Regions from separate parts of the Bradyrhizobium sp. USDA 4516 genome, predicted to be linked through region 3. Evidence: predicted binding sites of a transcription regulator. Region 3 holds the regulator's gene; each other region holds the start of a gene.

The links. The regulator LexA, encoded in region 3, represses DNA repair genes until DNA is damaged. The targets are predictions, from matches to a motif close to TGTTCNNNNTGTGTTCNG.
Region 1: ACVI1L_RS10535 (ATP-dependent Clp protease adaptor ClpS) is a predicted target of LexA. The motif match lies at 4,996-5,013, and genes of this name have one in related genera.
Region 2: ACVI1L_RS15625 (helicase-related protein) is a predicted target of LexA. The motif match lies at 2,771-2,788, and genes of this name have one in related genera.
Region 4: ACVI1L_RS04935 (PA0069 family radical SAM protein) is a predicted target of LexA. The motif match lies at 2,605-2,622, and genes of this name have one in related genera.

Annotation. Positions count from the first base shown of each region.
Region 1 covers NZ_JBSRXT010000001.1:2,266,584-2,273,760, reverse strand. Annotated here, with positions in the region: gene ACVI1L_RS10550 (class I SAM-dependent methyltransferase) at 1-368, opposite strand, end outside; gene ACVI1L_RS10545 (Rrf2 family transcriptional regulator) at 355-819, opposite strand; gene ACVI1L_RS10540 (tetratricopeptide repeat protein) at 1,139-3,229, shown strand; gene ACVI1L_RS10535 (ATP-dependent Clp protease adaptor ClpS) at 3,237-4,967, opposite strand; gene ACVI1L_RS10530 (mechanosensitive ion channel family protein) at 5,278-7,177, shown strand, end outside.
Region 2 covers NZ_JBSRXT010000001.1:3,396,319-3,403,495, forward strand. Annotated here, with positions in the region: gene ACVI1L_RS15610 (helicase-related protein) at 1-891, shown strand, start outside; gene rpmB (50S ribosomal protein L28) at 964-1,272, opposite strand; gene ACVI1L_RS15620 (DUF3108 domain-containing protein) at 1,628-2,458, shown strand; gene ACVI1L_RS15625 (helicase-related protein) at 3,040-6,561, shown strand; gene ACVI1L_RS15630 (RNA-binding S4 domain-containing protein) at 6,592-6,876, shown strand; gene fdxA (ferredoxin FdxA) at 7,012-7,177, shown strand, end outside.
Region 3 covers NZ_JBSRXT010000001.1:7,757,399-7,764,575, reverse strand. Annotated here, with positions in the region: gene ACVI1L_RS35795 (ComEC/Rec2 family competence protein) at 1-382, shown strand, start outside; gene ACVI1L_RS35790 (hypothetical protein) at 379-606, opposite strand; gene ACVI1L_RS35785 (hypothetical protein) at 752-1,180, opposite strand; gene lexA (transcriptional repressor LexA) at 1,437-2,141, opposite strand; gene ACVI1L_RS35775 (molybdopterin molybdotransferase MoeA) at 2,385-3,596, opposite strand; gene ACVI1L_RS35770 (HAD family hydrolase) at 3,616-4,248, opposite strand; gene ACVI1L_RS35765 (hypothetical protein) at 4,686-4,841, opposite strand; gene ACVI1L_RS35760 (serine hydroxymethyltransferase) at 4,929-6,200, opposite strand; ZMP/ZTP riboswitch at 6,237-6,322, opposite strand; gene ACVI1L_RS35755 (response regulator) at 6,408-7,070, opposite strand; gene ACVI1L_RS35750 (histidine kinase) at 7,067-7,177, opposite strand, start outside.
Region 4 covers NZ_JBSRXT010000001.1:1,039,915-1,047,091, reverse strand. Annotated here, with positions in the region: gene ypfJ (KPN_02809 family neutral zinc metallopeptidase) at 1-60, shown strand, start outside; gene moaB (molybdenum cofactor biosynthesis protein B) at 245-808, shown strand; gene ACVI1L_RS04945 (bifunctional helix-turn-helix transcriptional regulator/GNAT family N-acetyltransferase) at 923-1,864, opposite strand; gene ACVI1L_RS04940 (glycosyltransferase family protein) at 1,910-2,479, opposite strand; gene ACVI1L_RS04935 (PA0069 family radical SAM protein) at 2,644-3,810, shown strand; gene ACVI1L_RS04930 (VOC family protein) at 3,927-4,373, shown strand; gene ACVI1L_RS04925 (ribonuclease HII) at 4,468-5,244, shown strand; gene ACVI1L_RS04920 (glycosyltransferase family 39 protein) at 5,566-7,074, shown strand.

The DNA of each region.
Region 1 (7,177 bases), 5.5 Mb from region 3:
AACAGCATCACGCCGAACACCGACACTGCCGCGTCGAAGGCGGCATCCGGCAGGTCGAGCGCCTGGCCGTCCATCTGCCGCGCCTCGATATTCGCCACACCATGCGCGCGGACACGTGCCACCATGCCGGCGGAGAAATCGATCGCGGTGACCTCGGCTCCGGTGCGGGCGGCGGCCAGCGCCGCGGCGCCCGTGCCGGTGGCGACGTCGATCACCCTGGATGACGGGTCGATCGGAAGCGTTGCGACCGCGGCGTCGGCGAACAATGTCGTGAACGGCTGCGACTGCGCCTCATAGGCGGCGACCATTTTGTCCCAGTGCGCGGGATCGTTGTACGGCAGAGGTTTCGCCTGCTCACTTGACTGCATGAATCTGATCCTCGAGACTTTGTTTGTGTTTGGCGAGCCGGCGCTTGAAATCCTTCGCGAGCACATCGAGCGTCACCGCGCCGAGCCGCTTCAGGAACAGCGCCTCGACCTCGCGAAACGTGTCTCCGAGCGCGTCGTTGACGGCCTGTTCGACCAGGCAGCCGGGATTTTCCGAGCGATGGCCCATCGCAACGATCGTGGGCGCGCCGACCGCGCGATAGATGTCCGCGAGCGTGATGTCGGCCGGATCGCGCGCCAGCGTCCAGCCGCCGCCATGGCCCTTCTCCGAATGCACCAGACCCTGCTCGCGCAGCCCCGCCATCACGCGGCGCACCACCACAGGGTTGGTGGCCATCGCCTGCGCAAGTTGCTCCGACGTGACCGGCTCGCCGGCCCCGATCATGTGGAGCAGGCCATGCAGGACGCTCGACAGGCGGCTATCACGTATCATGTAACTTCATATGTTACATGAAGCGGCGGCCGTCAAGGGGGCGATGGTCTGTCGCCCTCCTACCTCCCCTTGAAAAGGGGAGGTCGCTTTGCTCGTCAGAGCAAAGCGGGTGGGGATCAGCTCGCTCCACTTGCAGCGTCGTCTGCGGCTGACCCCCATCCCGACCTTCCCCCTTTCAGGGGGAAGGAGAAGATCAGCCTGCGCCCGGTTGTGATTCTTCAATCTGGAATAGCGTGCCGGATTTCGCGGCGTCGCCCGTTTAATCCGCATCGGGGTCGTTGGCAGGGGCGGTATCGTGGGCAGCGTGGCGGTCGATCGGATGTTGCGGGATGCGGTGGCGCATTATGGCGCGGGCCGCGCGGCGGAGGCCGGCACGCTGTGCGGCGACATCCTCACCGCCGATCCCGACCATGTTCCGGCGCTGCATCTGTCCGCCGTCATCGCCTTCGTGACCGATCGTGCCGCGGAAGGCGCGGTATTGCTCAACCGGGTGTTCAACCTCGATCCGGACCATGCACCGGCCTTCGCCACCCTCGGCGATGCGCTCGCCGTGAAGGGCGAGCACGAGGGCGCGGTGGCGGCGTTCGAGCGCGGCGTGACGCTGCGGCCGCAGGATGCCGGCCTGTACATCAAGCTCGGCGTTGCGCTGTGTGATCTATCGCGCTTCGACGAGGCCGAGGCCGCGTTCCGGCGCGCGATTGCGCTCGATGGTGGCCTGACGCGGGCGCGGTTCAACCTCGCCGTCGCGCTGGCCGGGCAGCAGCGACCGGTCGAGGCGGAACAGGCCTATCGCGAGGTGATCGCGCGCGATCCGGTCTATCGCGGCGTCTGGCTCAACCTCGGCAATGTGTTGACCGATCAGAAAAGGCACGAAGCGGCCGCCACGGCCTATCGCCGCGGACTTGCCGCGGATCCTGACAATGCCGGGCTGCATTGCGGCCTTGGCGCCGCGCTCTATCGCCAGGGCTTGCTGGAGGATGCGATCCTGCACTACCGCCGCGCGATCGCGCTCGATCCCGGCAACCTCGCGCCGCAGCGCCTGCTTGCGATGGTGCTGCACGAGCTGGGCGAGCGCGCGGAGGCCGTCCGCATCTATCGCCAGGTCTCGGCCCGCGACCCGTCCGATCACGTCATCCTCAACAATCTCGGCGCCGGCCTGTTCGAGCTCGGACAGGTCGACGACGCCATCGCCTGCGCCGAGCTCGCGCTCGCGCTCAAGCCGGACTACGCCGCCGCGCACACCAATCTCGGGATCATCTTCGAGGCGCAGAATCTGGTCGAGGCGGCGGTCGCGGCGCATCGGCGCGCCATCGAGCTCGACCCGCTCTATGCCAAGGGCCACGCCAACCTTGCGGTCGCGCTGCGCAATGCCGGCGAGATCGATGCGGCGCTGATGGCCTCGCGCCGGGCGATTGCACTCGATCCTGAGCAGCCGCTCGCGCACTACAATCACGCGCATTTCCTCCTGATGAACGGCGAGTTCGAGGAGGGCTTTGAGGAGTATCAGTGGCGCCGCAAGACCAGGATGCTCAGCGACGGCGATCCCGTGTTCGACGAGCCGGAATGGCAGGGCGAGCCGCTCGCTGGACGCACGCTGCTGCTGTTTGCCGAATATGGACTCGGCGACGCCATCAATTTCGTCCGCTATGTGCCGATGCTGGAGGGGAGGGGCGGTCGGATCATTCTGCAGGTGCAGCCGGGGCTGGTCGCGCTGCTGCGGCCGATGCTGCCCGATGTTGCGGTGTTCGCGCGCGGCGAGCCGCTGCCGCCGTTCGATCTGCAACTGCCGCTGCTGAGCCTGCCGCGGATCTTCCGCACCACCGTCGAGACCATTCCTGCAGCGATATCCTATCTGCGGGCGGATGTCGTCAAGCTCGCGCGCTGGCGCGAGGCGCTCGCCGGCGTGACCGCGCTGAAGGTCGGCGTGGTCTGGGCCGGCAATCCCAGGCACAAGGGTGACCGCCAGCGCTCGCTGCCGGCGGACGCCGTGCTGCCGCGGCTGGTCACATCGGGCGTGCAGCTGTACAGCCTGCAGAAGGAGCCGCGGCCGGACGATGCTCCGGTGCTGCGGGGCCTTGGCGCCGACATCATCGACCTCGCGCCGACGCTCGGCGATTTCGCCGACACCGCGGCGGCCGTCTGCGCGCTCGATCTCGTCATCGCCGTCGACACCTCGGTGGCGCATCTCGCCGGCGCGCTCGGCCGCCCGGTCTGGATGCTGTGTCCCTATGCGCTCGACTGGCGCTGGCTGCGCGATCGCGCCGACACGCCCTGGTATCCGACCATGCGGCTGTTCCGCCAGGACAGACCGCAGGCCTGGGATCGCGCGCTGGCGCGCGTGTCGGACGAACTCGCGCGGCTCGCCGGCGGAGAGCGCGAGTTGCTGTTGCCGGCACGTTTAGCGCGTTGACCGGCCATCACCCCGCACTCATCCCCTGCGCGCCGCCGAGCAGCTTCACGTTGAGCCGGCCGCCGTCGAACAGCATCTCGTTCAGCGCTGCGTCGATGTCGTCAGCAGTGACATCCTGGCCTCCCCCGCGGGCGATGCTGGCCTGAGCGATGCGGCGCATCAGCTCCTTGATGAATGCGGCGCTGACCCCGGCGGTGCGCTGCACCGCTGCGTCAACCACGGGCGGTTCGAGCGGCAGGCCCTTGCCGTACAGTCGGATCAGCTTGCCGCGCCCGGTCTCGTCGGGCACCGGCACCTCGATGGCCTGGTCGATGCGGCCGGGCCGGCCGGCCAGCGCGCCTTCCAGCTCCTCGGGCCGGTTGGTGGTCAGCACGAACAGGATGTCGCAGTCCTCCTTCAGGCCGTCCATCTCGTTGAGCAGCTTGTTGAGCAGCGATTCCTCGCACGGTCCGCCCATGTCCTCGCGGTCGCGCGCGATCAGGTCGACATCCTCGATCACGACCATGGTCGGCTGCAGCAGCCGCGCGAGGCTCATATAGGCGCCGAGCAGGCCGACCTGCTCGGCGGTGATGATCAGCGTGGTGTGATCCGGCAGGTTGGTGGCGAGATAGCGAATGGTGTGGGTCTTGCCGGTGCCGGGCGGGCCGTAGAGCAGGATGCCCTTGCGGGTCGACTGCCCGAGCTTGCGCAACAGATCGCGGCTTTCGACGAAGTCGAGCACGTTGCGGTCGAGCAGCCGCAGCGTCCGGTCCGGCAGGATCACGTCATCGCGCGCGACCGTCGGCAGGCGATGCACGGTCACGCCGCGGGCGCGGCCGCGATAGTCGGCGGCATCCTCGAGCGACAGGATCTTGCCGCGATAGGATCGTGCCGCGTACACGGCCGCTTCCAGCTCGGCAAAGGTCCGCTGCACCAAGGCGTTTCCGGCGACGCCTGCGGGCACCGCGAGCTCGATCCGCAAGCCCGGCTCGGTCTGATAATCACGATGGTAGCTGAGCAGCACCGCGTAGCGCAGCTCTCCGGTTTGGCATAGCCACAAGCCATTGGTCAGGCATTTCACCGACTCAGGCTCGCCAACGTCGACGTCGTGATACTGCGGCGGCGCGATCGGCGGCGCGTTGCGGCTGTTCTCCATCAGCGAGGCAATCGCGAGGGTCTCATAGCGGTGTTGCTCATGAATGCCGAAGAAATGGATCGGCACATCGAACAACCTGTCGATCGCGATCTGAACGTCCGCTCGCATGTGACCGGGAAATTGTCGCGACCGGGTCATGATCTGATTGCGCGGCGTCCCGGCAAAATGCCAATCGAGCGCCATGAAGGCATATCTGAACTCCTCGCTCGGTAGATTTTCCGAGCTTGCCCGCGCGGCGATCAGGCAGTTGCCGCACAGGCAGACTGTCCGGCGGATGAGAAACACGTCGGTGACGGGCTCCAGCGCGCCACAGAGATCGCACGGCCGGGCCGCGTCGGCGGCCGATGCGGTGATCAGCAATGGATGCCCGTTGTTGCGGATCAGCTGTTGGGCGGACTCCAGCAGTGCCTTGGCCACCGTCGCGGGATAGGGGCCGCATGCGAATCCGTTCTGGGCCTCGATTCGCGCGGTGACGGCAACAGCCTCTTTCCGGGACTTGCCGAATACCGTGCGCAGCAGGTTGCGCATGAATTCTATCGGTGTCTCGTCGTCATCATGGATGAAGAGCCTGACCGGACCGTTCTCGGCAAAAACGTCGTGCATGAAACCCCCGAAACGCAATTGGGAACAAAAGAACAAAGTAAGAACATCACGGCGGCTCCTGCGCGTCAAGCGAAAGATTCTGCGGTCTCACCCCTGACGTGTAGTGAGCCGGCCGGGAACGCGCACTGGAAGTGTAAACGCGGCTCAACGCCTGTGACGATTGTGTTGCGGCAAATGCCAAGAGATGGCCGTCACAGCGGCAAACTTCCGACACACCATCGGGGCGAAAAGGAGTATCCGACATGGCGCGAGCGCGAGAGCAGATTCCTCCCAAGGGTTTGCGGTCGCGCAGTTATTTTATGAGGCCCTCGTGTCGCACAAACTTCGCCTTGCGCTGCTTCTCGTCTTCACCTTGTTCGTCTCTCCCGCGCTGGCGCAGCCGGCCGCCAAGCCGGCGCCGCCGCAACCCGCTACCGGCGACGCGCTGACGCCCGAGCAGGCGAAACGTGCGCTCGACACGCTGCAGGACGACAAGAAGCGCGGCGAGATCATCAACACGCTGCGCGCCATCGCCAATGCCTCGCCGCAGGCGGCGGCCCAGCCGGCGCCTGCGCCGGAGCAGCATTCGCCGATCCCGCTCACCGCCGACAGCCTCGGCGCACAGCTGTTGCTGATGGTGTCCGAGCAGGTCGGCGAGATGTCGCGCGAGGTCGCCGACGTCGCGCGCACGCTGACGCATTTCCCGGCGTTCTACTACTGGTTCGTGCGTACCGCCAACGATCCGGTCGCCTATGGCCTCTTGATCGATATCGCCTGGAAGCTGGCGCTGGTGTTCGGCTGCGCGCTGGCCGCCGAATGGGTGGTGTTCCGCCTGATCAAGCGGCCGGTCGCGTTCCTGGAAGCGCGGCTGCCGCAGACCGCGCGCATGCCGGTGCAGACGCTCGCCATCGTCGATCCGCCGTCGTCGGTTGCCGACGTCACGCCGGCGCCCGAGTTGCAGCGGCGCCGGCTCAGCCTGGCGCGGGCCTGGCAGTCGCTGGTCCGGCTGCCCTTCGTGCTTGGGCGCCTTTTGCTCGAATTGCTGCCGGTCGTCGTGTTCGGCGGCATCGCCACCGCGCTGCTCGGCACCGAGATCGGCGATCAATCGACCACGCGGCTCGTGATCCTGGCCGTCGTCAACGCCTATGTGTTCTCGCGCGTCTTGATTTGCGCGGTGCGCGCGCTGGCGGGGCCGTTCGGCCTGTTCCGCGTCCGTGCCGAGACCGCGGCCTATATCGAGATCTGGGCCCGGCGCATCGTCGCCGTCGGCGTCTCGGGCATCGCCTTTGCCAATGTCGCGCTGCTGCTCGGGCTGCATCGCGCCGGCTACGCCGCGCTGATCCGGCTCGTGATGCTGGTCGTGCATCTGTTCGTCGTCGTCATCATCCTGCAGTGCCGCCGCCAGGTCGCCGACGCCATCCGCGCGCCGGCCGATCGCACCGGGCTTGCGGCGCGGACGCGCAACCGGCTCGCGGCGCTCTGGCATGTGCTGGCGATCGCGCTCGACCTCGCGCTGTGGGCAGTGTGGGCGCTCAACATCCGCAACGGCTACTCGCTGCTGCTGCAGTATTTCGTCGGCACCGTCGCGGTGCTGCTGGTCACCCGCCTCGTCACCATGGTGGTGCTGAGCCTGATCGATCGCGGCTTTCGCATCAGCCCGGAGCTGATCCAGCGCTTCCCGGGGCTCGAGACCCGCGCCAACCGCTATCTGCCGCTGCTGCGCAAGGTGGTCACGGCAGTGATCGCCTTCATTGGCTTCGTCGCGCTGCTCGAGGTCTGGGGCGTCGATGCCATCGTCTGGTTCTATGGCGGCCAGATCGGAAGCCGCCTGATCTCGGCGCTGGTGACGATCGGCATTGCCGCGCTGGCCGCGGCCGTGATCTGGGAAGTCGCCAATGCGCTGATGGATCGGCAGATCGAGACCCTGTCGCGCGACGGGCATTACGCCCGCGCCGCGCGCTTGCGCACCTTTCAGCCGATGCTGCGAACCGCGCTGTTCTGCATGATCGTCGCGGTGGTCGGCCTCACGGCGCTCAGCGAGATCGGCGTCAATGTCGCGCCGCTGCTGGCCGGCGCCGGCATCGTCGGCATCGCGATCGGCTTCGGTTCGCAGAAGCTGGTGCAGGACCTGATCACCGGGCTGTTCCTCCTGATCGAGAACACCGTGCAGGTCGGCGACAACGTCACGGTGTCGGGCCTCTCGGGCGTGGTCGAGAACGTCTCGATCCGCA
Region 2 (7,177 bases), 4.4 Mb from region 3:
TTCACTTACAAGAACATTCAGGGGCGCGCCGGTCGAATGGGGACGTACTTCGTGGGAAAGGTCTTTATGCTCGAAAGGCCGCCAGAGAATGAAGATGTTATTGTTGAGTACCCGATAGGAGGACAAAACGAAGACACACCGCTCTCGCTATTGTTGCAGTTGGATGAGAGCGAACTCTCAGAGCGCTCAAGGGAGCGCGTAAACGATGCGATCGAAAGTAGTTTCTTGTCTGCGGATACTTTGCGGGCGAATGGTTCGGTCTTGCCGGACACGCAAAACAGGATCGCGCGGGCCGTCCACGATAGACTCGTTCAAGGTGACGCGCTTCTGCTCTGGAGGGGGTTCCCGCAGCGGGATCAATTAGTAGCCGTTTGCGATTTAATAGTCGCAGACCTCTCCGGACCGAGACTGAAGGACCTTGATATCAAGTCAGGCAAAGGGCTTGCTTGGCATCTTAATGCGTTGGGGATGTCGCGGGGCTTGTCTGGTTATCTTCGAGAGATTGCGGTTGGCGTGCTGCCTGGCCAGTCAGTGTCAGATCGAATCGACAATGCGCTCAAAATCGTCCGTAACATCGCTACGTTTCAGTTCCCACGCGATCTTATGGTTCTTCATCGTATCGTGTCCGAGGTCGCAGATCGTCTTGAGCTGTCTTCCCCGGACTATACCGTTTATGCCGAGGCTACAGAGCATCTATTCTTGCCCGCACCGATAGCTGCCTTAGACGAGTACGGAATTCCCAATCAGATTGCGCGAAAGCTGATCCCCTACCTCGATCAATATGACCTTGATAGAGCGCTGCAGGACTTGAGAGCCGTTGACGTCAATCAACTGACCGACTTCTCTGATTTTGAGCGGTCGCTGGTTACAGTCGTTCAGCCTACCATCTAAAAAACAAGACGGCCGGGTCATCCGACCCGGCCGTTCAAAACTCTCTCCGCGAATTCCGCTCTCGCGTCTCGCTCAGCTCGCCTTCTTCACCAGCGCCGGCTTGCCGACCTTCTTCTCGATCGCGCGCTTCAGGTCGAGGGCGCGGGGCGAGAGCACGTCGGCCTTGGCCTTGAGCAGATAGGCGTCGAGGCCGCCATTGTGGTCGACGCTCTTCAGCGCATTGGTCGAGACGCGCAGGCGCACGTTGCGGCCGAGCGCTTCGGAGATGAAGGTGATGTTGGCCAGGTTCGGCAGGAAGCGCCGCTTGGTCTTGATGTTCGAGTGGCTCACCTTGTGGCCCGTCTGGGGGCCCTTGGCCGTCAGTTCGCAGCGCCGGGACATCTTACAAAATCCTTATTGCATCCCCGCCTCTCTGCCAGGCGTGCAATCACACGGCCCGCGCGGGGGTTTTGAATTCGCGTCCATTTTCCAGGAACCGCGGGTGTATAGGGGGAGAATACCCGAGCGTCAAGATTATATCGCCGCATGCGGGGCACCGGAATTGCCGGTTCATAAGGTCTTCCAGCCACTTAACGGCGGATATGGCAACCATATAAAGGGCGTATTCGGCTGCAAGTCTAGGTTCCATACAAGATGCGCCTTGTTGTCCGGCCGAATTGAACGCCGAAATGGACAATGGATAGAGCGCCGATAGCAGGACCGTCAGGTAGGTTAAGTGACCACCGCCATTGCCATTTTGCCCCCGCTCGGCCGGCTGCTCGGCCTGTGCGCGGGCGCATTGCTGCTGTTCTGCGCCGAGCGCGCCAGCGCGCAGGGGCGGCTCGACGCCCGGTATGAGGCGACCCTGGCCGGTATCCCGGTCGGCAAGGGCAGCTGGACCATCGAAATCGGCGACGACAGCTTCTCTGCCTCGGCCCAGGGCGGCACCGCGGGCCTTCTGAAAGCGTTTTCCGGCGGCTCCGGCGCGGGCGCCTCGCAGGGCCGCGTCGTCAACGGCGCGCTGGCCGCCACCTCCTACACCGCGACCACCACCACCTCGAAGAAGTCGGAGACGATCCGGATGGTGCTGGCCAATGGCGGCATCAAGGAATCCGCGATCGAGCCGGAGCCGCCGGTCGATCCCGACCGCCTGCCGGTGACCGACGCGCAGAGGAAGAACGTGTTCGATCCGATGACCGGCTCGTTCCTGCGCGCGCCCGGCAATGCCGAATTGATGAGCCCGGATATTTGCCGCAGCGGCGCCGGCATCTTTGACGGCCGCATGCGTTACGACCTCAAGCTCGATTTCAAGCGGGTCGAGATCGTCAAGGCCGAGCGCGGCTATCACGGCCCGGCGCTGGTCTGCGCGCTCTATTTCGTGCCGATCTCGGGCTACATCCCGGATCGCCCGGTCATCAAATACCTCGCCGCCCAGCGCAACATCGAGATCGCCTTCGTGCCGATCGCCGGCACCCGCCTCCTGGTGCCGTTCCGCATGACGATCCCGACCCCGCTCGGCCAGGCCATGCTGGAAGCCACCTCGTTCGTCACCACAGCCGCGCCGCCGCGCGTGGCGAAGACGCAGTAAGTCGCACCGTCATTCCGGGGCGATGCGGCAGCATCGAACCCGGAATCTCGAGATTCCGGGTTCGCGCTACGCGCGCCCCGGAATGACAGACAGAGGTAGGCGCGGACCAGCAACAAACGTCACCGGAATCCAGTTGACTCTTGTCCGCTTCTGATTCGACTCGGCCACCCTGGAACTTAAGGAATTCAGTCCGCATATCCTGTGCTTGTGGAGCCCCTTCAAACTTGATCTAGTGCCGCCGCCGTCAGCCTGCCCGAGATGTTGCGGTGAACGTTTCGAGCCCGGAATCGAGTCAGCGATTCGGCCGCGATTCGTTCTAGAGTCGTTCCAGAGCTTAAGGGGGACGCGGAAAGCGTCGCATTGTGAGACAGATTTCGCCGCAGATGGTGTCGATGATCGATCAGTTTCCGGATTTCAGCGTCATTGCGAGGAGCGAAGCGACGAAGCAATCCACTATCGCGGCAAGCGGTCCGAATGGATTGCTTCAGCGGAGCCTGTCATCGGGCGCGCATTCGCGCGACCCGTTGGCTCGCAATGACGGCTAACAGCGGCGCATCGATCAAAAGAAACACCTGCAAAATATGGCTTTCTCAACTTCGTTCGGAAATGACCGCGTGCCCGGTGCAGGCGTCACCGCGGTGCTCGGGCCGACCAACACCGGCAAGACGCATCTGGCCATCGAGCGCATGCTGGCGCATTCGTCGGGCCTGATCGGGCTGCCGCTGCGGCTCTTGGCGCGCGAGGTCTACAACAAGATCGTCGATCGCGCCGGCGTCGACAACGTCGCGCTGGTCACCGGCGAGGAGAAGATCAAGCCGAAGGCGCCGCGCTTCTGGGTCTCGACCGTGGAAGCGATGCCGCGCGATCTCGATGTCTCGTTCCTCGCAGTCGACGAGATCCAGATCGCAGCCGATCTCGAGCGTGGGCATGTGTTCACCGATCGCATCCTCAATCGCCGCGGCCGCGACGAGACGCTGCTGCTGGGCGCGGCGACCATGCGGCCGATGATCGAGCGGCTGTTGCCGGGTGCCTCGATCATCACGCGGCCGCGGCTGTCGCAGCTCGAATTCGCCGGCGACCGCAAGATCACGCGGCAGCCGCGCAGAACGGCAATCGTCGCGTTCTCCGCCGACGAAGTCTACGCGATCGCCGAATTGATCCGCCGCCAGCATGGCGGCGCGGCCGTGGTGCTGGGCTCGCTCTCACCACGCACGCGCAATGCCCAGGTCGCGATGTTCCAGAACGGCGACGTCGATTATCTCGTCGCCACCGACGCGGTCGGCATGGGGCTCAATCTCGACGTCGATCACGTCGCCTTCGCTTCCGACCGCAAGTATGACGGCTACCAGTTCCGCCGCCTGACGCCGGCCGAATTCGCGCAGATCGCGGGCCGCGCCGGCCGCGCGACGCGCAACGGCACCTTCGGCACCACCGGCCGCTGCGCGCCGTTCGAGCCGGAGCTCGTCAACGCGCTGCAGAACCACACCTTCGATGCCGTCAAGGTGCTGCAATGGCGCAACGCGAAGTTGGACTTCGCCTCGCTCGGCGCGTTGCAGGTGTCGCTGGCGCTGTCGCCCAATCATGAGGCACTGACGCGGGCCCCGGTGGCCGAGGACCTGCGCGTGCTCGAGCATGTTGCGCGCGACGCCGAGGTGCGCAATCTCGCGCATGGGGCGGCCGCGGTGGAGCGGCTGTGGGAGGCCTGCCAGGTTCCGGACTACCGGAAGCTGTCGCCGGCCGCCCATGCCGAACTCGTGACCACGCTGTATGGCTTCCTGATGCAAAAGGGGCGTATCCCTGACGCATGGTTTGCCGCCCAGGTCGACCAGGCCAACCGGACCGACGGCGATATCGACACGCTATCGGGCCGGATCGCGCAGATCAGGACCTGGACCTTTGTTGCCAACCGGCCGGACTGGCTCTACGACCCGGACCACTGGCAGGGGATCACGCGCGAGCTCGAAAATAAATTATCCGATGCGCTGCATGAACGGCTCACGGAGCGTTTCGTTGACAGGCGGACCAGTGTATTGATGCGCCGCCTGCGGGAGAACTCAGTTTTGAATACGGAAATTGGCAAGACCGGTGAAGTGATCGTGGAAGGCCACGTGATCGGCCGGCTCGATGGTTTCACCTTCGCACCTGATGCGGCCGAGGCCGGCAGCGATGCCAAGGCGCTGCAAGCCGCCGCCCAGCAGGTGCTGGCGCGCGAGATCGATGCGCGCGCCGAGAAGCTGGGCGCCGCCCCCGACGAGCAGTTCGTGCTGACCTCCGACGGCACCATCCGCTGGACCGGCGATGCGGTCGCCAAGCTGGTGGCCGCCGAGGACGCGCTGCATCCGCGGCTGCGCATCATCTCCGACGAGCGGCTGACCGGCGCCTCGCGCGAAGCGGTGCAGACCCGGCTCGACCTCTGGCTCAAGACGCATATCGAAAAGCTGCTCGGGCCGCTGTTCGAACTGTCCAAGGCCGAGGACCTGCAGGGCATCGCCCGCGGCATCGCCTTCCAGCTGGTCGAGGCGCTCGGCGTGCTCGAGCGCGCGAAGATCGCGGCCGAGATGAAGGATCTCGACCAGCCCTCGCGCGCGGCCCTGCGCAAATACGGCGTGCGGTTCGGCGCCTACCACATCTATTTCCCGCAGCTCTTGAAGCCCGCGGCGCGCTCGCTGGCCTCGCTGCTGTGGGCCGAGAAGCAGAGCAATGCCGACATGGCGGCGCTGTCGAATGTGCAGCATCTCGCCTCGAGCGGCCGCACCTCGTTCCCGGTCGACAAGGCGCTGCCGCGCGATGCCTATCGCGTGCTCGGCTATCGCCAGTGCGGCGAGCGCGCGGTGCGCGTCGACATCCTGGAGCGGCTCGCCGACCTGATCCGCCCCGCTTTGGCCTGGCGCGAGACCTCGCCGGGCGAGAAGCCTGCGGGTGCGTTCGACGGCCGCGGCTTTGTCGTGACGCAGGCGATGACCTCGCTGACCGGCTCCGCAGGCGAGGATTTTGCCTCGATCCTGCGCGCGCTCGGCTACCGCATGGACCGCCGTCCGCCGCTGCCGCCGAAGCCCGTCGAGGCCGCGCCGGCCGAGACCACGGAGGCCGTGGCCGAGACCACGGAGGCCGTGGCCGAGACCACCGAGACGGTCGCCGCCGAGACGCCGCCGGTCGAGGCGACCTCTGAGGCCGCCGTGGATGCGCCGGTTGGTGCCACCGCCGAGGTTGTGGCCGAAGCGCCGGAGGCCGCCACGGATAAGCCGGTGTCCGGCGATCCCGCACCGTCAGCCGCGCTGCTGCCCGATGTCGGCTTTGCCGAGGTGGTGTCCAGCGAGGCGACGCCGGTCGTCGTCGAGACCAAGCCCGAGCCCGTGGCAGAAGTCGCCGCGGAGCCCGCCGCGGTCGCCGAAGAGCCCGCTGCTGAGGCGCCCGCTTCGGAAGTATCCGAGCCCGCGCCTGCCGTGGAAGCCACTGCAGAGACACCCTCCGAGACCGCCACTGAGGCGGCCGCGGAGACCGCGAGTGCCGAGGCAGCACCGGCTGAAGCCGCCGCCGCGGAGACGCCGGCCGAGCCGCAGCTGGTCGAAGTCTGGCGTCCCGGCGGCCGCGGAGACGAGCGCCGTCCGCATCATCGCGGCCACGATCGCAACCGCGGCCGTCACCAGGGCAAGCCCGCCGAGGGCGCGCAGGCCGCTGAAGGCGGCGAGGGCGACAGCAAGCGCGAACAGCATCGCCGTCCGCGCCGTCACCAGGATTTCCGCGCGCCGCGTCCAGGCGCGCCCGCGGATCCGGCTGCGGCGCCCGCCGAGGGCGCGCAGGCCCGCGACAACAGGGACGACAAGGGCCAGCGCCGCGAACGCTTCGAAGGCAAGGGTCGCGATCGCGACAATGAGCGTCGCCGCGACAACAAGTTTGGCGGCGACCGCAAGGGCGAGCGCGGCGATCGTGACCGCGGCGGCCGCGATTTCGGCAAGGGCGGCCGCGACAAGCGCGAGGGCGGCCCGTCGCATCGGCCCTACGCCTCGAGCGCGCCGCGCGAGCGCGACCGGCCGATCGATCCGAATTCGCCATTCGCCAAGCTCGCTGCCCTGAAAGAGCAGCTCGCAGGCCGGAAGGAATAGTCCAACCCTTAGTTTAACGCTTGGTCTAGTTTGGATCGACAGCGCCTCGACAAATGGCTGTGGCATGCGCGCCTGGTGAAGGCCCGCACCAGTGCCGCTGAACTCGTCGTATCGGGGCATGTCCGGATCAACGGCGCGCGTGAGAAATCGCCGGGCCATGCGGTGAAGGCGGGCGACGTCGTCACCGTCGCGCTCGACAACAGCGTCCGCGTGCTCAAGGTGATCGGCTTTGCCGAGCGGCGCGGCGATGCCAGTTCGGCGCGGGTGCTGTACGAGGATTTGCAGGCCGGCAATTTGCAGGCCGGTAAGGAGTAGTTATCTAGCGCTTGCATCTAAATTTGGGTGGCAGGAGCGTGAGAATACGGGCGTTTTTCGAGGGCCGCTTCCCTTGCGGCCCCGGTATTCCTGCGCTACGCAACCCCAGAAAAATCGATCGTTCCGGAGTTTTGGATGACCTACGTCGTCACTGAAGCCTGCATCAAGTGCAAATATACCGACTGCGTCGAGGTCTGCCCCGTCGATTGCTTCTACGAGGGCGAGAACATGCTGGTCATCCATCCCGACGAATGCATCGATTGCGGCGTGTGCGAGCCGGAATGCCCGGCGGACGCCATCA
Region 3 (7,177 bases):
CGAGGGCGTCTCGTGCGATGCCGGCGGCTGCGTGACCCAGGGACCCGGCGGCGCCTTCGTCGCGCTGGCGACCCGGCCGGAGGCGCTGGCGGACGACTGCGAGCGCGCAGCCCTGATCGTGACGGCGCGGCCGGCGCCGCAGGGCTGCGCGGCATCGGTGATCGATGCCGAGCGGCTGCGCCGCCACGGCGCGCTGGTGCTGCGAAGGATCAGGGACGGCTACGCCGTCGATGCGGTCAAGCCCGGCGGGATCGACCGGCCGTGGTCGCCGGCGGTTCCCGGCGACGGCGAGAGCGAAACGACGCTGCGCGCGCCCGCCGCCGCGCCGCGGCCTGCGGTGGATGCGACGCCGGCCGAGACCGATCTGCAGGGTGATGATTAGCCGTGGTCCGGCGAGGGGCCGCTCGGCAGCTCGAACAGGCCGAGATGGTATTCGTCGGAGTCGGGGCCGGCGTCGGGCTTCTTGACGAGGGTGAAGGAAGCCTCGGGAAATTGCTCCCAGACTTTCAGGTCGTCGGCCGTTACCGTCAGCCAACCGAACCGGAACATGTAGCGGCCCGGTTCCGTGACGCGTCCAGCCTTTTGCCATGTGACCTTATCGACCACCGCGCACGTCCTCCGTGCCCGATGATGCGCCAAGGTGCCGGCCGACGCAAATCTCCTTCAGCGCCCCGGAAGCGGGAGTCCGGGGTCGCCCGAAATTGCTTAGGTCATCCGCCGCCGAACAGCTCATTCCGCGGCGACGATGCGCTCAACCCAAAAACAGGGTTGCGAATGCGGAGGGCCGCCGCTCCACAACCTTCGGCTTCTGCTCGACCGGCGGATGCAGCGCCGGCAATTGCAGCACGCTGACGCGCTGTCCCTCGACCAGCTGGGTCACCAGCACATGGCTGCCGTCGGGGAATTCGACCGCGTCATGATGCCGATCAGGCACGTCGGGCTCGACTTCGTTGAACACGCCGACGCGATAGTTCAGCGTCTTGGTCCAGATCCAGCGGCTGTCGTAGCGAACGTTCTCGGCGAAAGCGAGCTCGGTGCCCGGCAGCATGCAGACCGCGACAGTGGGGTCATTCTCCGAAGCAAAGCCGCGGGTCGACGTGCCGCGGAACGTCGTCGTGATCAGCGTCTCTCCGACAATGGCGGGGCGCGATGCCACGGCGTGCAGACTATAGTCACACATCGGATGGCTCCTCATTTCGAGGTAGCGACCCGTGCCTCTCCTTGAGGCATTAGGGCCTCTACCAGAGTGGACGATAGCGAACGAGCGTCTGCTCGTTTCTGGGCGATTGTACGACTGGTCCGAGATCGCTCCGATCACAAACACGCGACGCTGCGCGAGAGGTATCGGAGCGCATCGGGCAGGCCGTACGCTACACTATCATGCAAGGAACGATCCGACGTGTTGCTCGTTCCCGGCCGCCGCAAGTATTTGCAATTCAGTATTTGCGATAAAGGCCGATCAGCTTGCCCTGGATGCGGACCCGGTTCGGCGGCAGGATGCGCACTTCATAGGCGGTGTTGGCCGGCTCGAGCGCGATCGATGCGCCGCGGCGGCGGAAGCGCTTCAGGGTGGCTTCCTCCTCGTCGATCAGCGCCACCACGATGTCGCCGGTATTGGCGACGTCGTTGCGCTGGATCAGCGCCATGTCGCCGTCGAGGATACCGGCATCGACCATCGAGTCGCCGCGCACCTCGAGCGCATAGTGCTCGCCGGCACCGAGCATGTCGGGCGGCACGCTGATGGTGTGGCTGCGGGTCTGCAGCGCCTCGATCGGCGTACCGGCGGCGATCCGGCCCATCACGGGGACCGCGACCGGACGGTTGCCGTCGTCCTCGGCAATCGGCGGCGTGCTGGCGCGCCGGCCGAGGGTGCCTTCGATGACGCTGGGCGTGAAGCCGCGGCGGCCGTTGCCGCCGCCGGCCGAGAGTTCGGGCAGCTTGATGACCTCGATGGCGCGGGCGCGGTTCGGCAGGCGGCGGATGAAACCGCGTTCCTCCAGCGCAGTGATCAGGCGGTGGATACCGGACTTCGAGCGCAGGTCGAGCGCATCCTTCATCTCGTCGAAGGAGGGCGGTACGCCGGCCTCTTTCAGACGTTCATTGATGAAACGCAGTAGTTCGTACTGTTTGCGCGTGAGCATCTCGAGTATTCCCCCGGTTGATAGCGTCGTTCGATTCCGAGACTCTTCTGGTGGGGCCTGCAGGCCGGGCCTGACCTCAGGAGCATGTGCTCGATGCACCTGCTTCCACGCGGCTTCCCGATTGTAGACACCAGTACTCGAAACAAATCATGAACGGACACTATATGTTCGATATGTGTTCCGCAACCACTTAATTTCCGGTGAACGCGTCGGGCAACGCACAATCGGCGGGGCGCGAAAACCCTATTCGGGCAGTGTCAGAATCTCGCATTCGCTGCCCTTGACGGCAGCTGCCGCAAACGGCGGACGCACGAGAAGTGCCCGTGCCGCAGCGAGATTCCCGAGCAGCGACGAGTCCTGCTGCGTCACCGGCGTTGCGATCAGCGTGCCGTCCTCGCGCGCTTCGAGCCGCGCACGCAGATAGTCCTCGCGCTGGTCGTTGGCGGCGAGGTCGCGGCCGAGCAGGGCGCTCGCGCGGCGATGATGAATCACTTTCCGGCCGCTCAGCGCCCGAATCAACGGCACCAGGAACAGGAAGGCGCAGACATAGGACGACACCGGATTGCCGGGCAGACCGATCACCCGCATCGCGCCGAGCCGGCCATGCATCATCGGCTTGCCGGGCCGCATCGCAATCCGCCAGAACGCCATCTCGACGCCCTCGGCTTCCAGCGACCGCTTGACGAGATCGTGGTCGCCGACCGAGGCGCCGCCTGTCGTGATGAGGACATCGGCGCCGGCCTCGCGTGCCCGGCGGATGCCCGCCGTGGTCGCCTCTACCGTGTCGGCGGCAACGCCGAGGTCGAGGGTCTCGGCGCCTTCGGCGCGCGCCAGCGCCCGCAGCGCGTAGCCGTTGGAATAGACGATCTGGCCGGGACCGGGCTGCGAGCCCGGCATCACCAGCTCGTCGCCGGTCGCCAGCACCGCGACCTTCGGGCGGCGGCGCACCGCAAGTTCCGGATAGTTCATGGCGGCCGCCAGCGACAGCGCGCGGTCGGACAGGCGGCTGCCGCCGGCGAGCAGCACCTCGCCCTCACGGAAGTCGACCCCGGCCGGGCGGATGTGCCGCCCGACGCTGGCGGCCTCCGAGATCGTGATGTGGTCGCCGTCGACGGCGGTGTCTTCCTGGATGATCACAGCGTCGGCGCCATTGGGGATCACGCCGCCGGTGAAGATCCGCACCGCCTCGCCGGCGCCGACCGTCCGCTCGAACGGCCGTCCGGCGGCGACTTCGCCGATCACCTTGAGCCGGGCCTTTAGATCGGCCGCATCGGCGGCGCGCACTGCATAGCCGTCCATCGCCGACATCGGCTGCGGCGGCTGGGTGCGGAGCGCCGCGAGGTCGTGCGCAAGCGTGCGGTGGTAGGCGGCATCGAGCGCGACCATCTCCTCCGGCAGCGGTTCGGCGCCGGCGAGGACGGCGGACAGGGCATCGGCAACCGGCATCAGGGCCACGCTCAGAGCTCCTCAATTCCTAAGTTTCAATACCAAGTGCGGTCAAAGCCCTTGCCACGTCATCCGTCGACGTCACGTGGATAGCATGAAGGCCGCGCGCCCGCGCACCTTCGATATTGGCGGCCAGGTCGTCGAAAAACAGGATCTGCGACGCCGGCACGCCGATGGCTTTTACCACATGATCATAGGCCTCGGCGTCGGGTTTGCGGAAGCCGATGCTCGAGGACAGGAAGACGTTGCGGAAATGGCTGAGCAGCTCGGCGTGCGTGACCGAGAAATGCGCGACATGGGCCGGATTGGTGTTGGAGAAGGCGTAGAGCGGCATCCGCTTGGCGGCCGCCGCGAGCAGCGGGGCGATGCCCGGCATCTCGCCGGTGAAGATCGCGTTCCAGCCTTCGAGGAACTGGGCGTCCGTGATGTTGATGCCGAGCGTTTGGCGCAGGCTTTCGAAGAACGCTGTGTCGTCGATCCGGCCGATCTCGTGATGCTTGAAACTGTCGTCGACGACAAAGCGCGTGGCGAGCTCGGCAGGCGCACAGCCGGCATGCTGCGCCCAGCGCGCCATCACCCTGTCAAAGTTGATGTCGAGCACGACGCGGCCGATATCGAACAGCAGCACGTCGACGGAGTTGGGAGTGAATTGCGAGGTCATTGCATGAAACCGTGTACGAGAATGGCGGCCAGGCGGCAATGTCCTCGATTTCAGTGACCGGTGTGTGGATTGTACGTGGCGTTGCATTCATCGCGAGACTGTTCCCGCGCACACCACCGTCGTCCCGGCGAAGGCCGGACCCATAACCACCGCATTTGATCAGGAACGGGATCGTGGCCGCAGCGTCGCGCAACAATTGAGATTTGGGGTAATGGGTCCCGGCCTTCGCCGGGACGACGGCGGGTGTCGTCGCTTGTGCGTCAAACATCCGTATTCTCGCGACATGATCTGTCCGAGCCTTGCTCTTCGTTTCACCCTATATTTTTGCTACGGGGCTTGGCTTGCCGCGTCGGGCAACTCAGTGGCACGCGCGCGCGCTTTCAGGGTACCAAGCGACTTGATGCCTGCCGGCGGCTTGGTGCCCGCCGGCGTCGCTCTCACAGCCTGGACAGTGCCAGGCCGAGGTAACCGATCAGCGCACCGGTGCTGAGAATGATGACGACGAGCGCCTGTTCCGAGCGTGCTTGCAAGGTTTTCCGGGTCACGGCGGGGACGCTCCGTCTTTCGAGATCATGCGGTCCAACGAACAGCATCGATTTCCGTTCCGGTCCTTCCCCTGGGAACCTTCACGACCTGCCGAGTGACGCGACGGACGCGGAACAGGAACGCGGCTCGGCCGCCTATGAGGACGGCGCGATCCCCGGAACGGGGAAGGCGCGGCACATCTCGACGCTGTTCGACCTCAGTCGCTTGACGACCTCTGCATCTCCCTTCGACCGGAGGGACTCCGCAATGAGTTCGGCGATGAGGCGCATTTCGGGCTCGCCCATGCCGCGCGTGGTCGCCGCCGGCGTCCCGAGGCGAATGCCGCTCGGCTTGAGCGGCGGACGCGGATCGTCGGGAATGATCTGCTTGTTTGCGGTGATCCCGACGGCGTCGAGGATGTTCTCGGCCGCGCCGCCGTCCACGCCGACGCTGGCCACCGTATCCACAACCATCATGTGATTATCGGTTCCGCCGGTGATCAACGTCATGCCGCGTTCCATCAACGCTTCGGCCAGGACCTTCGCGTTGCGCATGACCAGTCTTGCATAGGCCTGAAAATCGGACGTCGATGCCTTCTTCAGCGTGACCGCGGTTCCGGCCACAACGTTCATGTGCGGACCTCCCTGCAATCCCGGGAACACCGACGCGTCGACCTTGCCGGCGAACTCCCGGCGACAAAGAACGATGCCGCCACGCGGCCCGCGAAGCGTCTTGTGCGATGTCGTCGTCATCACGTCGAAACCCGCATCGAGCGGATTGCGCAAGGCGTTGCCGGCGATCAGGCCGCCGTAATGGCTGACGTCGGCCATGGTCAGTGCACCCACTTCATCGGCGATGCTCTTGAAGGACGCATAATCCAGATCGCGCGGATAAGAGCTGTAGCCGCACAGCACCAGCTTCGGGCGGACGTGCCGGGCCATGGCGCGGAGCTCATCGAAATCGATGGCGCCGCCGTTTGACGGCTGCGTCTTGTAGCGGGCGAAGTTGAAGAGCCGCCCCATGTGCGACACCGGCGCGCCATGAGTGAGATGGCCGCCGTGTGACAGGTCCATCGCCAATATCGTATCGCCGGGCTGCAGCAGGCCGAGATACACGGCCTGGTTCATTGGCGACCCGGACAGAGGCTGAACGTTGGCATGTTCGGCGCGAAACAGCGCGCAAGCGCGCTGGCGGGCAAGGTTCTCTATCTGGTCGGTAAATTCCTGGCCGCCGTAATAGCGGCGTCCCGGATAACCTTCGGAATACTTGTTGGTGAACACCGATCCCAGCAGCTCGAGCACCTCGGGGTAGGTGTAGTTCTCCGATGGAATCAGCTCGACGCCGTCTTGCTGGCGGCGCTCTTCGCCCTCGAGCGCAAGGGCAACTTCCGAATCGTTGAGATGGAGTTCATTGCGGAATGACGGCATGGTGCGGGCTCCCTAAGACGCTGGATCATCAGCTGAACGGGTTGCCCAGGCGAACGGCGTTGGAACCCTTCGCGCTTCACCGTGGTCAATTCCACGTAAGCTCGCCAGTCGCGCGAGGGGCGAATGAGCCTGCGAAGCTCATCGCGAGCAGAGGCTATCCAATCTCAGGCGGGCTCGCAAGGGTTCGTCGCTGCCGCCGACGCGGGCTCAGCGTTCGCCGAGATCGAGCTGCGTCAGGATGCCTTGCCGCAGCGCGAGGCGGACCAACTCGATATCGGTGCCGACGCCGAGCTTGTCCTTGATCAGGGAATGGAGGTTCGCGACCGTCTTGGGACTGAGGTGCAGCGCCTCGGCGATCTCCTCGGTGGTGTTTTCCGCGAGCAGCATGCGCAGCACCTCGAATTCCCGCGCGGTCAGGAGGTCGGCCGCCTTGGTCTCGCCGGCAAGGTGGCTAAGCGCGAGCTCGTGGTCGATATCCGGGCTGATCGCGATCTTGCCCGACAGCGCATCCATCACGGCGTGCACCAGCGTCTCCGGCGGGCTGGTCTTGGTGACATAGCCGCTCGCGCCGGCGCGGATCGCCTGCACGGCAAAGGCCGCGCTCTGGTGCATGGTGAACACCAGGATTTTTGCGCGCCTGTCCCACTGCCGGAGGCGGCGGATGGCCTCGATGCCGCCGATGCCGGGCATCGACAGGTCCATGATGACGAGGTCGGGCCCGGTCTCTTTGTAGAGGCGGTAGGCCTCGACGCCGTCGGAGGCTTCGGCGACGACGCAGAGGCCCGGCTGCTTCTGCAGCATCGCCCGGTAGCCCTCCCGGACGACGGCGTGGTCGTCGACCAGCATGATGGTGCGCGCCGCGTGGCTCATGCCGCGCGCTCCACCGGTGCGGCCGCTCGGCTAACTGCGACGGGAACGATGACGCGGAGCGAGGAGCCGCTGGGCTGTCCAGTCTCGAAGCTGAGCCGCCCGCCCAG
Region 4 (7,177 bases), 6.7 Mb from region 3:
ATGAGGGGCTACCAGCAGGGCACCGTGCAGGCCTGCAACACGTTCGGCGGTAGCTTGTAGCCGTGTGCCGGTAGCGTCATCCCCGGATGAGCGCGAACGCGCTCACTCGGGATATGTTCGCCTGTTGGCGAGCCCCGAAGGATGACGGAGCCCGTGGCCCATCCTGAGGTGCTCGCCCAGTGATGCAAGTGCACCGCGAGGCGAGCACCTCAGGATGTCGTCAGCGGGATGGAAAGAGGTGCAAATGTCCTCACTCGACGAATCCAAATCATTCATCCCGCTCAATATCGCGGTACTGACGATTTCCGACACCCGCTCGCTGGCGGATGACAAGTCGGGCACCACGCTGGCCGACCGTCTCACCGCGGCCGGCCACAAGCTCGCGGCGCGCGAGATCGTCACCGACGATGTCGAGGCGATCAGAGCCGTGATCCGGCGCTGGATCGCCGATCCCGCTGTCGATGCCGTCATCACCACCGGCGGCACCGGCTTCACCGGCCGCGACGTGACGCCGGAGGCGGTCGAGCCATTGTTCGAGAAGCGGATGGACGGCTTTTCGATCGTCTTCCACATGCTGAGCCACGCCAAGATCGGGGCGTCGACTGTCCAGAGCCGCGCCACCGCTGGCGTTGCGGGCGCGACCTTCATCTTCTGCCTGCCCGGCTCGCCCGGCGCCTGCCGCGACGGCTGGGACGGCATTTTGGCGGCGCAACTCGACTACCGCACGCGCCCCTGCAATTTCGTCGAGATCATGCCGCGGCTGGATGAACATCTGCGCCGCCCGAAGGCGAAAGGCGCGAGCGCTTAGCCTCCCTCATTCCGGGGCGTGCGAAGCGCGAACCCGGAATCCAGAGATTGTGGCGCGAGATGCCGGGTTCGATGCTGCGCATCGCCCCGGAATGACGCCGGAGGGTAAAGAGCCCTACAACTCCAGCTCCCAGGTCTCGCCGACTAGGTCGACGCCAAAGCTGTGGTGCTTTTCTTCCTTGACCCGCTCGAAGCCGGCACGGGCGTAGATGCCGCGCGCGGCGACCAGGATGCTCTGGGTCCACAGCGTCATCTTCTTGTAACCCTTCTCGCGCGCGGCGCGGATGCATTGCTCGACCAGTGCGCGGCCGACGCCGAGCCCGCGCGCCTTTTCTTCCACCAGCAGCAGGCGCAGCTTGGCGACCCCGTCGCCGCCGTCGACCAGGAAGACCGAGCCGACCGGCTCGCCGTCGACCTCCGCGATCCAGCAATGCTCGCGCGCCGGATCGAACGATCGCAGAAACTGCGCGCAGATCTCGGCCACCAACGCCTCGTAGCTAATGTCCCAGCCATACTCCTCCGCGTAGGCTTGTCCCTGCCGCGAGACGACCCAACCCATGTCGCCGACGCGATGGCTGCGCAGCAGGAAGCCGACCGGTTTCTCGGCCGGCGGCTCCAGCGATTGCTCGATCGTGCCCATGGCGCGCACCACCGCGGCGCGACGGTCGCCGTCCATCTGCTTCAATAGCGTCCCGACCTCGCTGCGCGAGCGGCAGTCGAGATCGGCGGCAGCAGTGCGGCCCTTGGCGGTGAGGGCCACCTCGTTGACGCGCTTGTCGGCCTTCGATGGCTTCCGCGTCACGATCTGGCGCCTTTGCAGCGCCGCCAGCGTGCGGCTGACGAAGCCGGCATCGAGGTCGAGATCGCGCACCAGATCGGTTGCGGTGCAATTTTCGCGGTGCGCGAGCTCGTAGATGATCCGCGCTTCCTGCAGCGTGAATGGTGAGTGCAACAGCTTCGGCTCGATGATGCCGAGCTTGCGGGTATAGAACCGGCTGAAGCCGCGGACCGCGGCGACCTGGCTCTCGAGCGTGGTGTCATGGAAGTTTGATTTCATCAAGCATATTATTTGACGGAATCAAATAATCCGCAAGCGCTTTGTTCAGGCCACCATGATCCGGCTCCGCAGCATGGTGCGGGAGGAACGGCCGAGCCGGCGCAGCAGGCGCGCCTCGGAGCGGCGGGCATCGGGCCGGTAGCCGCCGATCCGCTCGTAATGCTCGCGCGCGATCAAAAGGCCCTGTTCGGCCGAGGGCCCGGTGATCATCCGGGCAACGAATTTGAGGCCGTCGCGCAGGCCCGGGTCGGTGTAGGGTGCGCGGGCGTAGCGGAAGATGCCGGCGCGGTCCTTGCCGCTGGCCGCCACCATCTGGATGAACTGGGTGGTTTCCTCGATCCAGCCGGCATCGAGCACGGCGCCCGGATGCAGGAACATCAGCCAGGGCGACCGCGCCTGCCGCGCGCCTGCCGCAAGCGCGGCGGCGCGCGTGCCCTCGAAGCGCAGGAAGCGGCAGCCGGCGACGTCGGCGACGCGCTCCATCACATCGCTGTGGCTGCGGTCGACCAGCAGCACTTCGCGGATGACGCCCGCGGCCGCGCCCGGCACCAGCGCCGCCAAGGTTGCGACCGCGGTGCGCTCGACGCCGTCGGTTGGAATGATCACGCTCAGCATGATTTTGAGGCTTCGATGGCTCAAACGGTGGAGAAACTCCGGCCGTGTTATCACCTTGTCATATTCAAAGCAGCCTGTTCGCCTGCAGAATTTTGTAGCAAGGTTCTGTGGAATTTCTCCGTTCATGTTCTTGATTTGTTCTCGTGCTGTGTTAGCTTCAAAGCATGAGCCGAGCATCCTCTCATGCCCTCAAGCACCCGCCGGTAACGGCGCCCTCCGATAACCCGGCGGGTGCACCTTCCCCTTTTCCCGAGCTTGCGGTCGCGATCGAGCGCGAGCGGCGGCGCGGCCGCGGCGCGCAGTCCAACGCCAGCGGCCGCTACGAGGCAGAGGCGCGCGTTGCCTTCGACGACGGCTGGCAGAGCCTCGAGGACCTGCCGCCATTTGCGACCAGCGTGGCGCTCGACACCTCGCGCAAGGTGATCACCCGCAACGACTCGCCCGACATCGGCTTCGACCGTTCGATCAATCCCTATCGTGGCTGTGAGCATGGCTGCGTCTATTGCTTCGCGCGGCCGACCCACGCCTATCTCGGCCTGTCGCCGGGGCTGGACTTCGAATCGAAGCTGTTCGCCAAGCCGGACGCACCCGCGCTGCTCGAGAAGGAGCTGGCGGCACCGGACTACGAGGCGCGGATGATCGCGATCGGCACCAACACCGATCCCTATCAGCCGATCGAGCGCGACCGGAAGATCATGCGCGGCATCCTCGAGGTGCTGGAGCGCGCCGGCCATCCGGTCGGCATCGTCACCAAGTCGGCGCTGGTCACCCGCGACATCGACATCCTGGCACGTATGGCCAAGCGCAATCTCGCCAAGGTCGCGCTCTCGGTGACGACGCTCGACCCGAAACTCGCCCGCACCATGGAGCCGCGCGCCTCGACCCCGCCGAAGCGGCTCGAGGCGATCAAGCGGCTCACGGATGCCGGCATCCCGACCACGGTGATGGTCGCACCCGTGATCCCGGCGCTGAACGATTCCGAGATCGAGCGCATCCTCGATGCCGCCGCACATGCCGGCGCCAGGGAGGCGAGCTATGTGCTGCTGCGGCTGCCGCTCGAGGTGCGCGATCTGTTCCGCGAATGGCTGATGGCCAACTATCCCGATCGCTACCGTCACGTCTTCACGCTGATCCGCGACATGCGCGGTGGCCGCGACTACGACTCGCAATGGGGCACGCGGATGAAGGGCACCGGCCCGATGGCCTGGATGATCGGCCGCCGCTTCGAGATCGCCTGCGAAAAGCTCGGCCTCAACAAGCGGCGGACCAAGCTGACCACCGATCACTTCGCCAAGCCGAAGCGCAGCGGGCAACAGCTGAGCTTGTTTTAGGTGCCAGCAAGTGATGATCGTCATTGCGAGGAGCGAAGCGACGAAGCAATCCATGCATCCGAATATGTGGAACAATGGATTGCGTCGCTTCGCTCGCAACGACGGGAAAGGTAAACATGAGTAACGCCCCGACCGCACGCTTCACCGTCCTCACGCTGGGCGTCAGCGACATGCGCGCCAGCATCGGCTTTTATGAATCGCTCGGCTTCTCCAGGAAGATGCGCGCGACCGGCGAGGAGGTCGCCTTCTTTGAGACCGGCGGCACCGTGCTCGGCCTGTTCCCGTGGCATCTGCTCGCTGCCGATGCCGGGCTGCCGGATCAGCCACGGCCTTCAGCGTTCCGCGGCGTCGCGATCGCCTGGAACTGCAACGACGACGCCGAGGTCGATCGTGTGATGGCGTTCGCGCTGTCGAAAGGCGCCAGGCTGCTGAAACCCGCGCAGCCGACCAGCTATGGCGGCTATTGCGGTTATTTCGGCGATCCCGACGGCCACGCCTGGGAAGTGGTGCGCGCGCCGGGCTTTGAGGTTCGCGACGACCGCCGGGTGTCAATCCCCGATTAGAGCGCCGATCCCGATGAGGGTGGCGGATTGAATAACGGGGAAGGGCGCCAGGTTCCCGGTTGCGCCGCGGGCCGGGCTTGACCACGATCCCCGCATGATTCGGGACAAGTCCAATCGCACGTCAAAGACCGCGTCGAAGAAGAAGCCGGCCGAGCCGGCCAAGCCGGACAAGCGCGTCATCGTGGTGACGCGGCCGAGCTTTCGGCGCGAGCGCGCGCTGATCAAGCGCGGCGTCTGGCCGGTCGCCGGCTGCGACGAGGCCGGGCGCGGGCCGCTGGCGGGCCCGGTGGTCGCAGCCGCCGTGGTGCTGGACCCAAATCGGATACCCAAGGGCCTCGATGATTCGAAGCGGCTGACCGTCGAGCGCCGCGAGGAACTGTTCGAGGAAATCTGCGCGACAGCAGCGTTCTCGGTCGCGGTGGCGTCACGGGCGCGGATCGACCGCGACAACATCCTGCGCGCCTCGCTGTGGGCGCTGGCGCGCGCGGTGCATGCGCTGCCGGAAATGCCGAAGCATGTCTTCGTCGACGGCCGCGACAAGCTCGCCACGCCCTGCGACTGCGACGCCGTGATCGGCGGCGACGGCATCGTGGCCTCGATCGCGGCGGCCTCGATCATCGCCAAGGTGACGCGCGACCGCCTGATGTGCGCGCTGGCGCTGGATTGCCCCGGCTACGGCTTCGAGCAGCACAAGGGCTATGCCGTCCCCGAGCACCTCGAGGCGCTCGACCGGCTCGGCCCCAGCAGCCATCACCGTAGCTTCTTCGCTCCCGTCGTCGCGGCGCGGCTGAAGCATTTCCCGGTCCCGGCGGAGCCCGACCTGTTCACGGTGGACGCCGAAAGCGAAGCCGCGGCATCCGAAGCGGCGTAAAGCGCGGCGGCGCCGCACTCTCGGTGTCATCGCCCGGCTCGCCGCCTCCGCTAAAGCTTCGGCGCGCCAGGGGGCCCTGGCCTCGTCGAAGCCTTGGCGAAGACGGGACCGGGCGATCCAGTATTCCAGAGACCGTCGTGCTCAAGCCTGGCCGCCGCGGCGTACTGGATGACCGCCTTCGCGGGGCATGACAGCGATGTTTGACTTTGCACCGTGGACACATCCAGCCCGGTTGCCTCCATCGCCGCCGCCGTTTATCAAAAAACCTCGGGATCAGATGGCGCCGCTTGATACGGGTGGCTGGGGCATTTCAGGCGTTTCATGCGGTTTACCTCCCTGGTTGTCGAACTGATCCGCGCCCGGCCGCGCCTCGTGGTCTGGATCGTGGTGCTGGCGCAGGCCGCGATCTGGCTGTTCCTGCCGGCCATCTTCTACGGCAGTCCGCCCGGCAACCTCGCCACCATCCTCGCCTTCGGCCGCGAATATCAGGTCGGCACCGACATGGGGCCGCCGCTCGCGTTCTGGCTCGCCGACATCGCCTTCCGCGCCGTCGGGAATCACGTGTTCGGCGTCTATCTCCTGGCGCAGGTCTGCGAGATCGTCACCTTCATCGCCTTCTACGCCTTGGCGCGCTCCATCGTCGGTGGCCCGCAGGGCGTGCTGGCAGTGCTGCTGTCGATGACGGTCGTGGTGTTCTCCTCGCCAAGCGTCGAGTTCGGTCCGCTGATCCTGGCGCGCCCGCTCTGGGCGCTGCTGTTGCTGCATTCCTGGCAACTGATCGGGCAGAACCGGCGCAGCGCCTGGTTCGCCTGGTCGATCGATTGCGGCCTCCTGCTGCTGACGACGCCGGCGGCGATCGGCATGATCCTGCTCGTGACCGGCTTTGCGCTCGCAACCGAGCGCGGGCGGCGCATGCTCAAATCGGTCGATCCGATCTACGCGCTGCTCGTCATCATCGTGCTGGCGCTGCCCTACCTGATCTGGATGCTCCGCGCCGACGTCCTGGCGCTGCCGGCCTTGCCGGCACTCGCCGATCTCAAGGCGCGCGCGCTGCGCTGGGGCGTGGTGCTCGGCGGGCTGATCGTGGCGACCGCCGCGATCGCGCTGCTGGCGATCCTCAATTCGCGCTGGTTCGCCGGCAAGACCGAGGATGCCCCGATCATCAACCGCCCGCCGGTCAGTCCGCTGGCGCGGCAATTCGTGTATTTCTTCGCGTTCGCGCCGGCGATCGCGAGCAGCTTCGTCTCCGCGCTGTTCAATCTCGATCGCGCCTTCGGCGGCGCCGGAGTGGCGCTGTTGATGTCCGGGCTTGCCGTCGTGGTCGCGACCGGCGAACTGATCCCGCTCAGGCGGCAGCGGCTGCTGCGTTCGGTCTGGGCCTTGGCGGTCGCGGCGCCTGCAGCGCTCGCGCTGGCGGCGGCGCTGTTCCTTCCCTGGACCAGCACCACGGAGGCGTCCACCTCGCTGCCGGCAGCCGCGATGGGCCGCTTCTTCGATGACAGCTATGAGCGCCGCACCAACCAGCGCCTGCGCGCGGTGGCCGGCGATCCCGAACTTGCCAGCCTGATTGCGATGAACCGCCGCCGCCCGCATCTTTTGCTCGACGCCACGCCGCAGCGGACGCCGTGGCTGTCGGTCGCAAAATTCAACGAAACCGGCGGCGTCGTGGTGTGGCGCGCACAGGACACCGCCGGCACGCCGCCGCCCGACATCGCGCAGCGCTTCCCCGGCCTCGTGCCGGAAGTGCCGCGTTCGTTCGACCGGCTGGTCAACGGACGGCAGCCGGTGCTGCGGATCGGCTGGGCGATCGTGCGGCCGAAAGGGACGTGATTTGACGTGACGTGGAGCCGTAGCCCGGATGAAGCGGAGCGAAATCCGGGGCCGCTCTTTTACGCCACCTGATCCACCCGGATTGCGCGGAGCCTGTCATCGG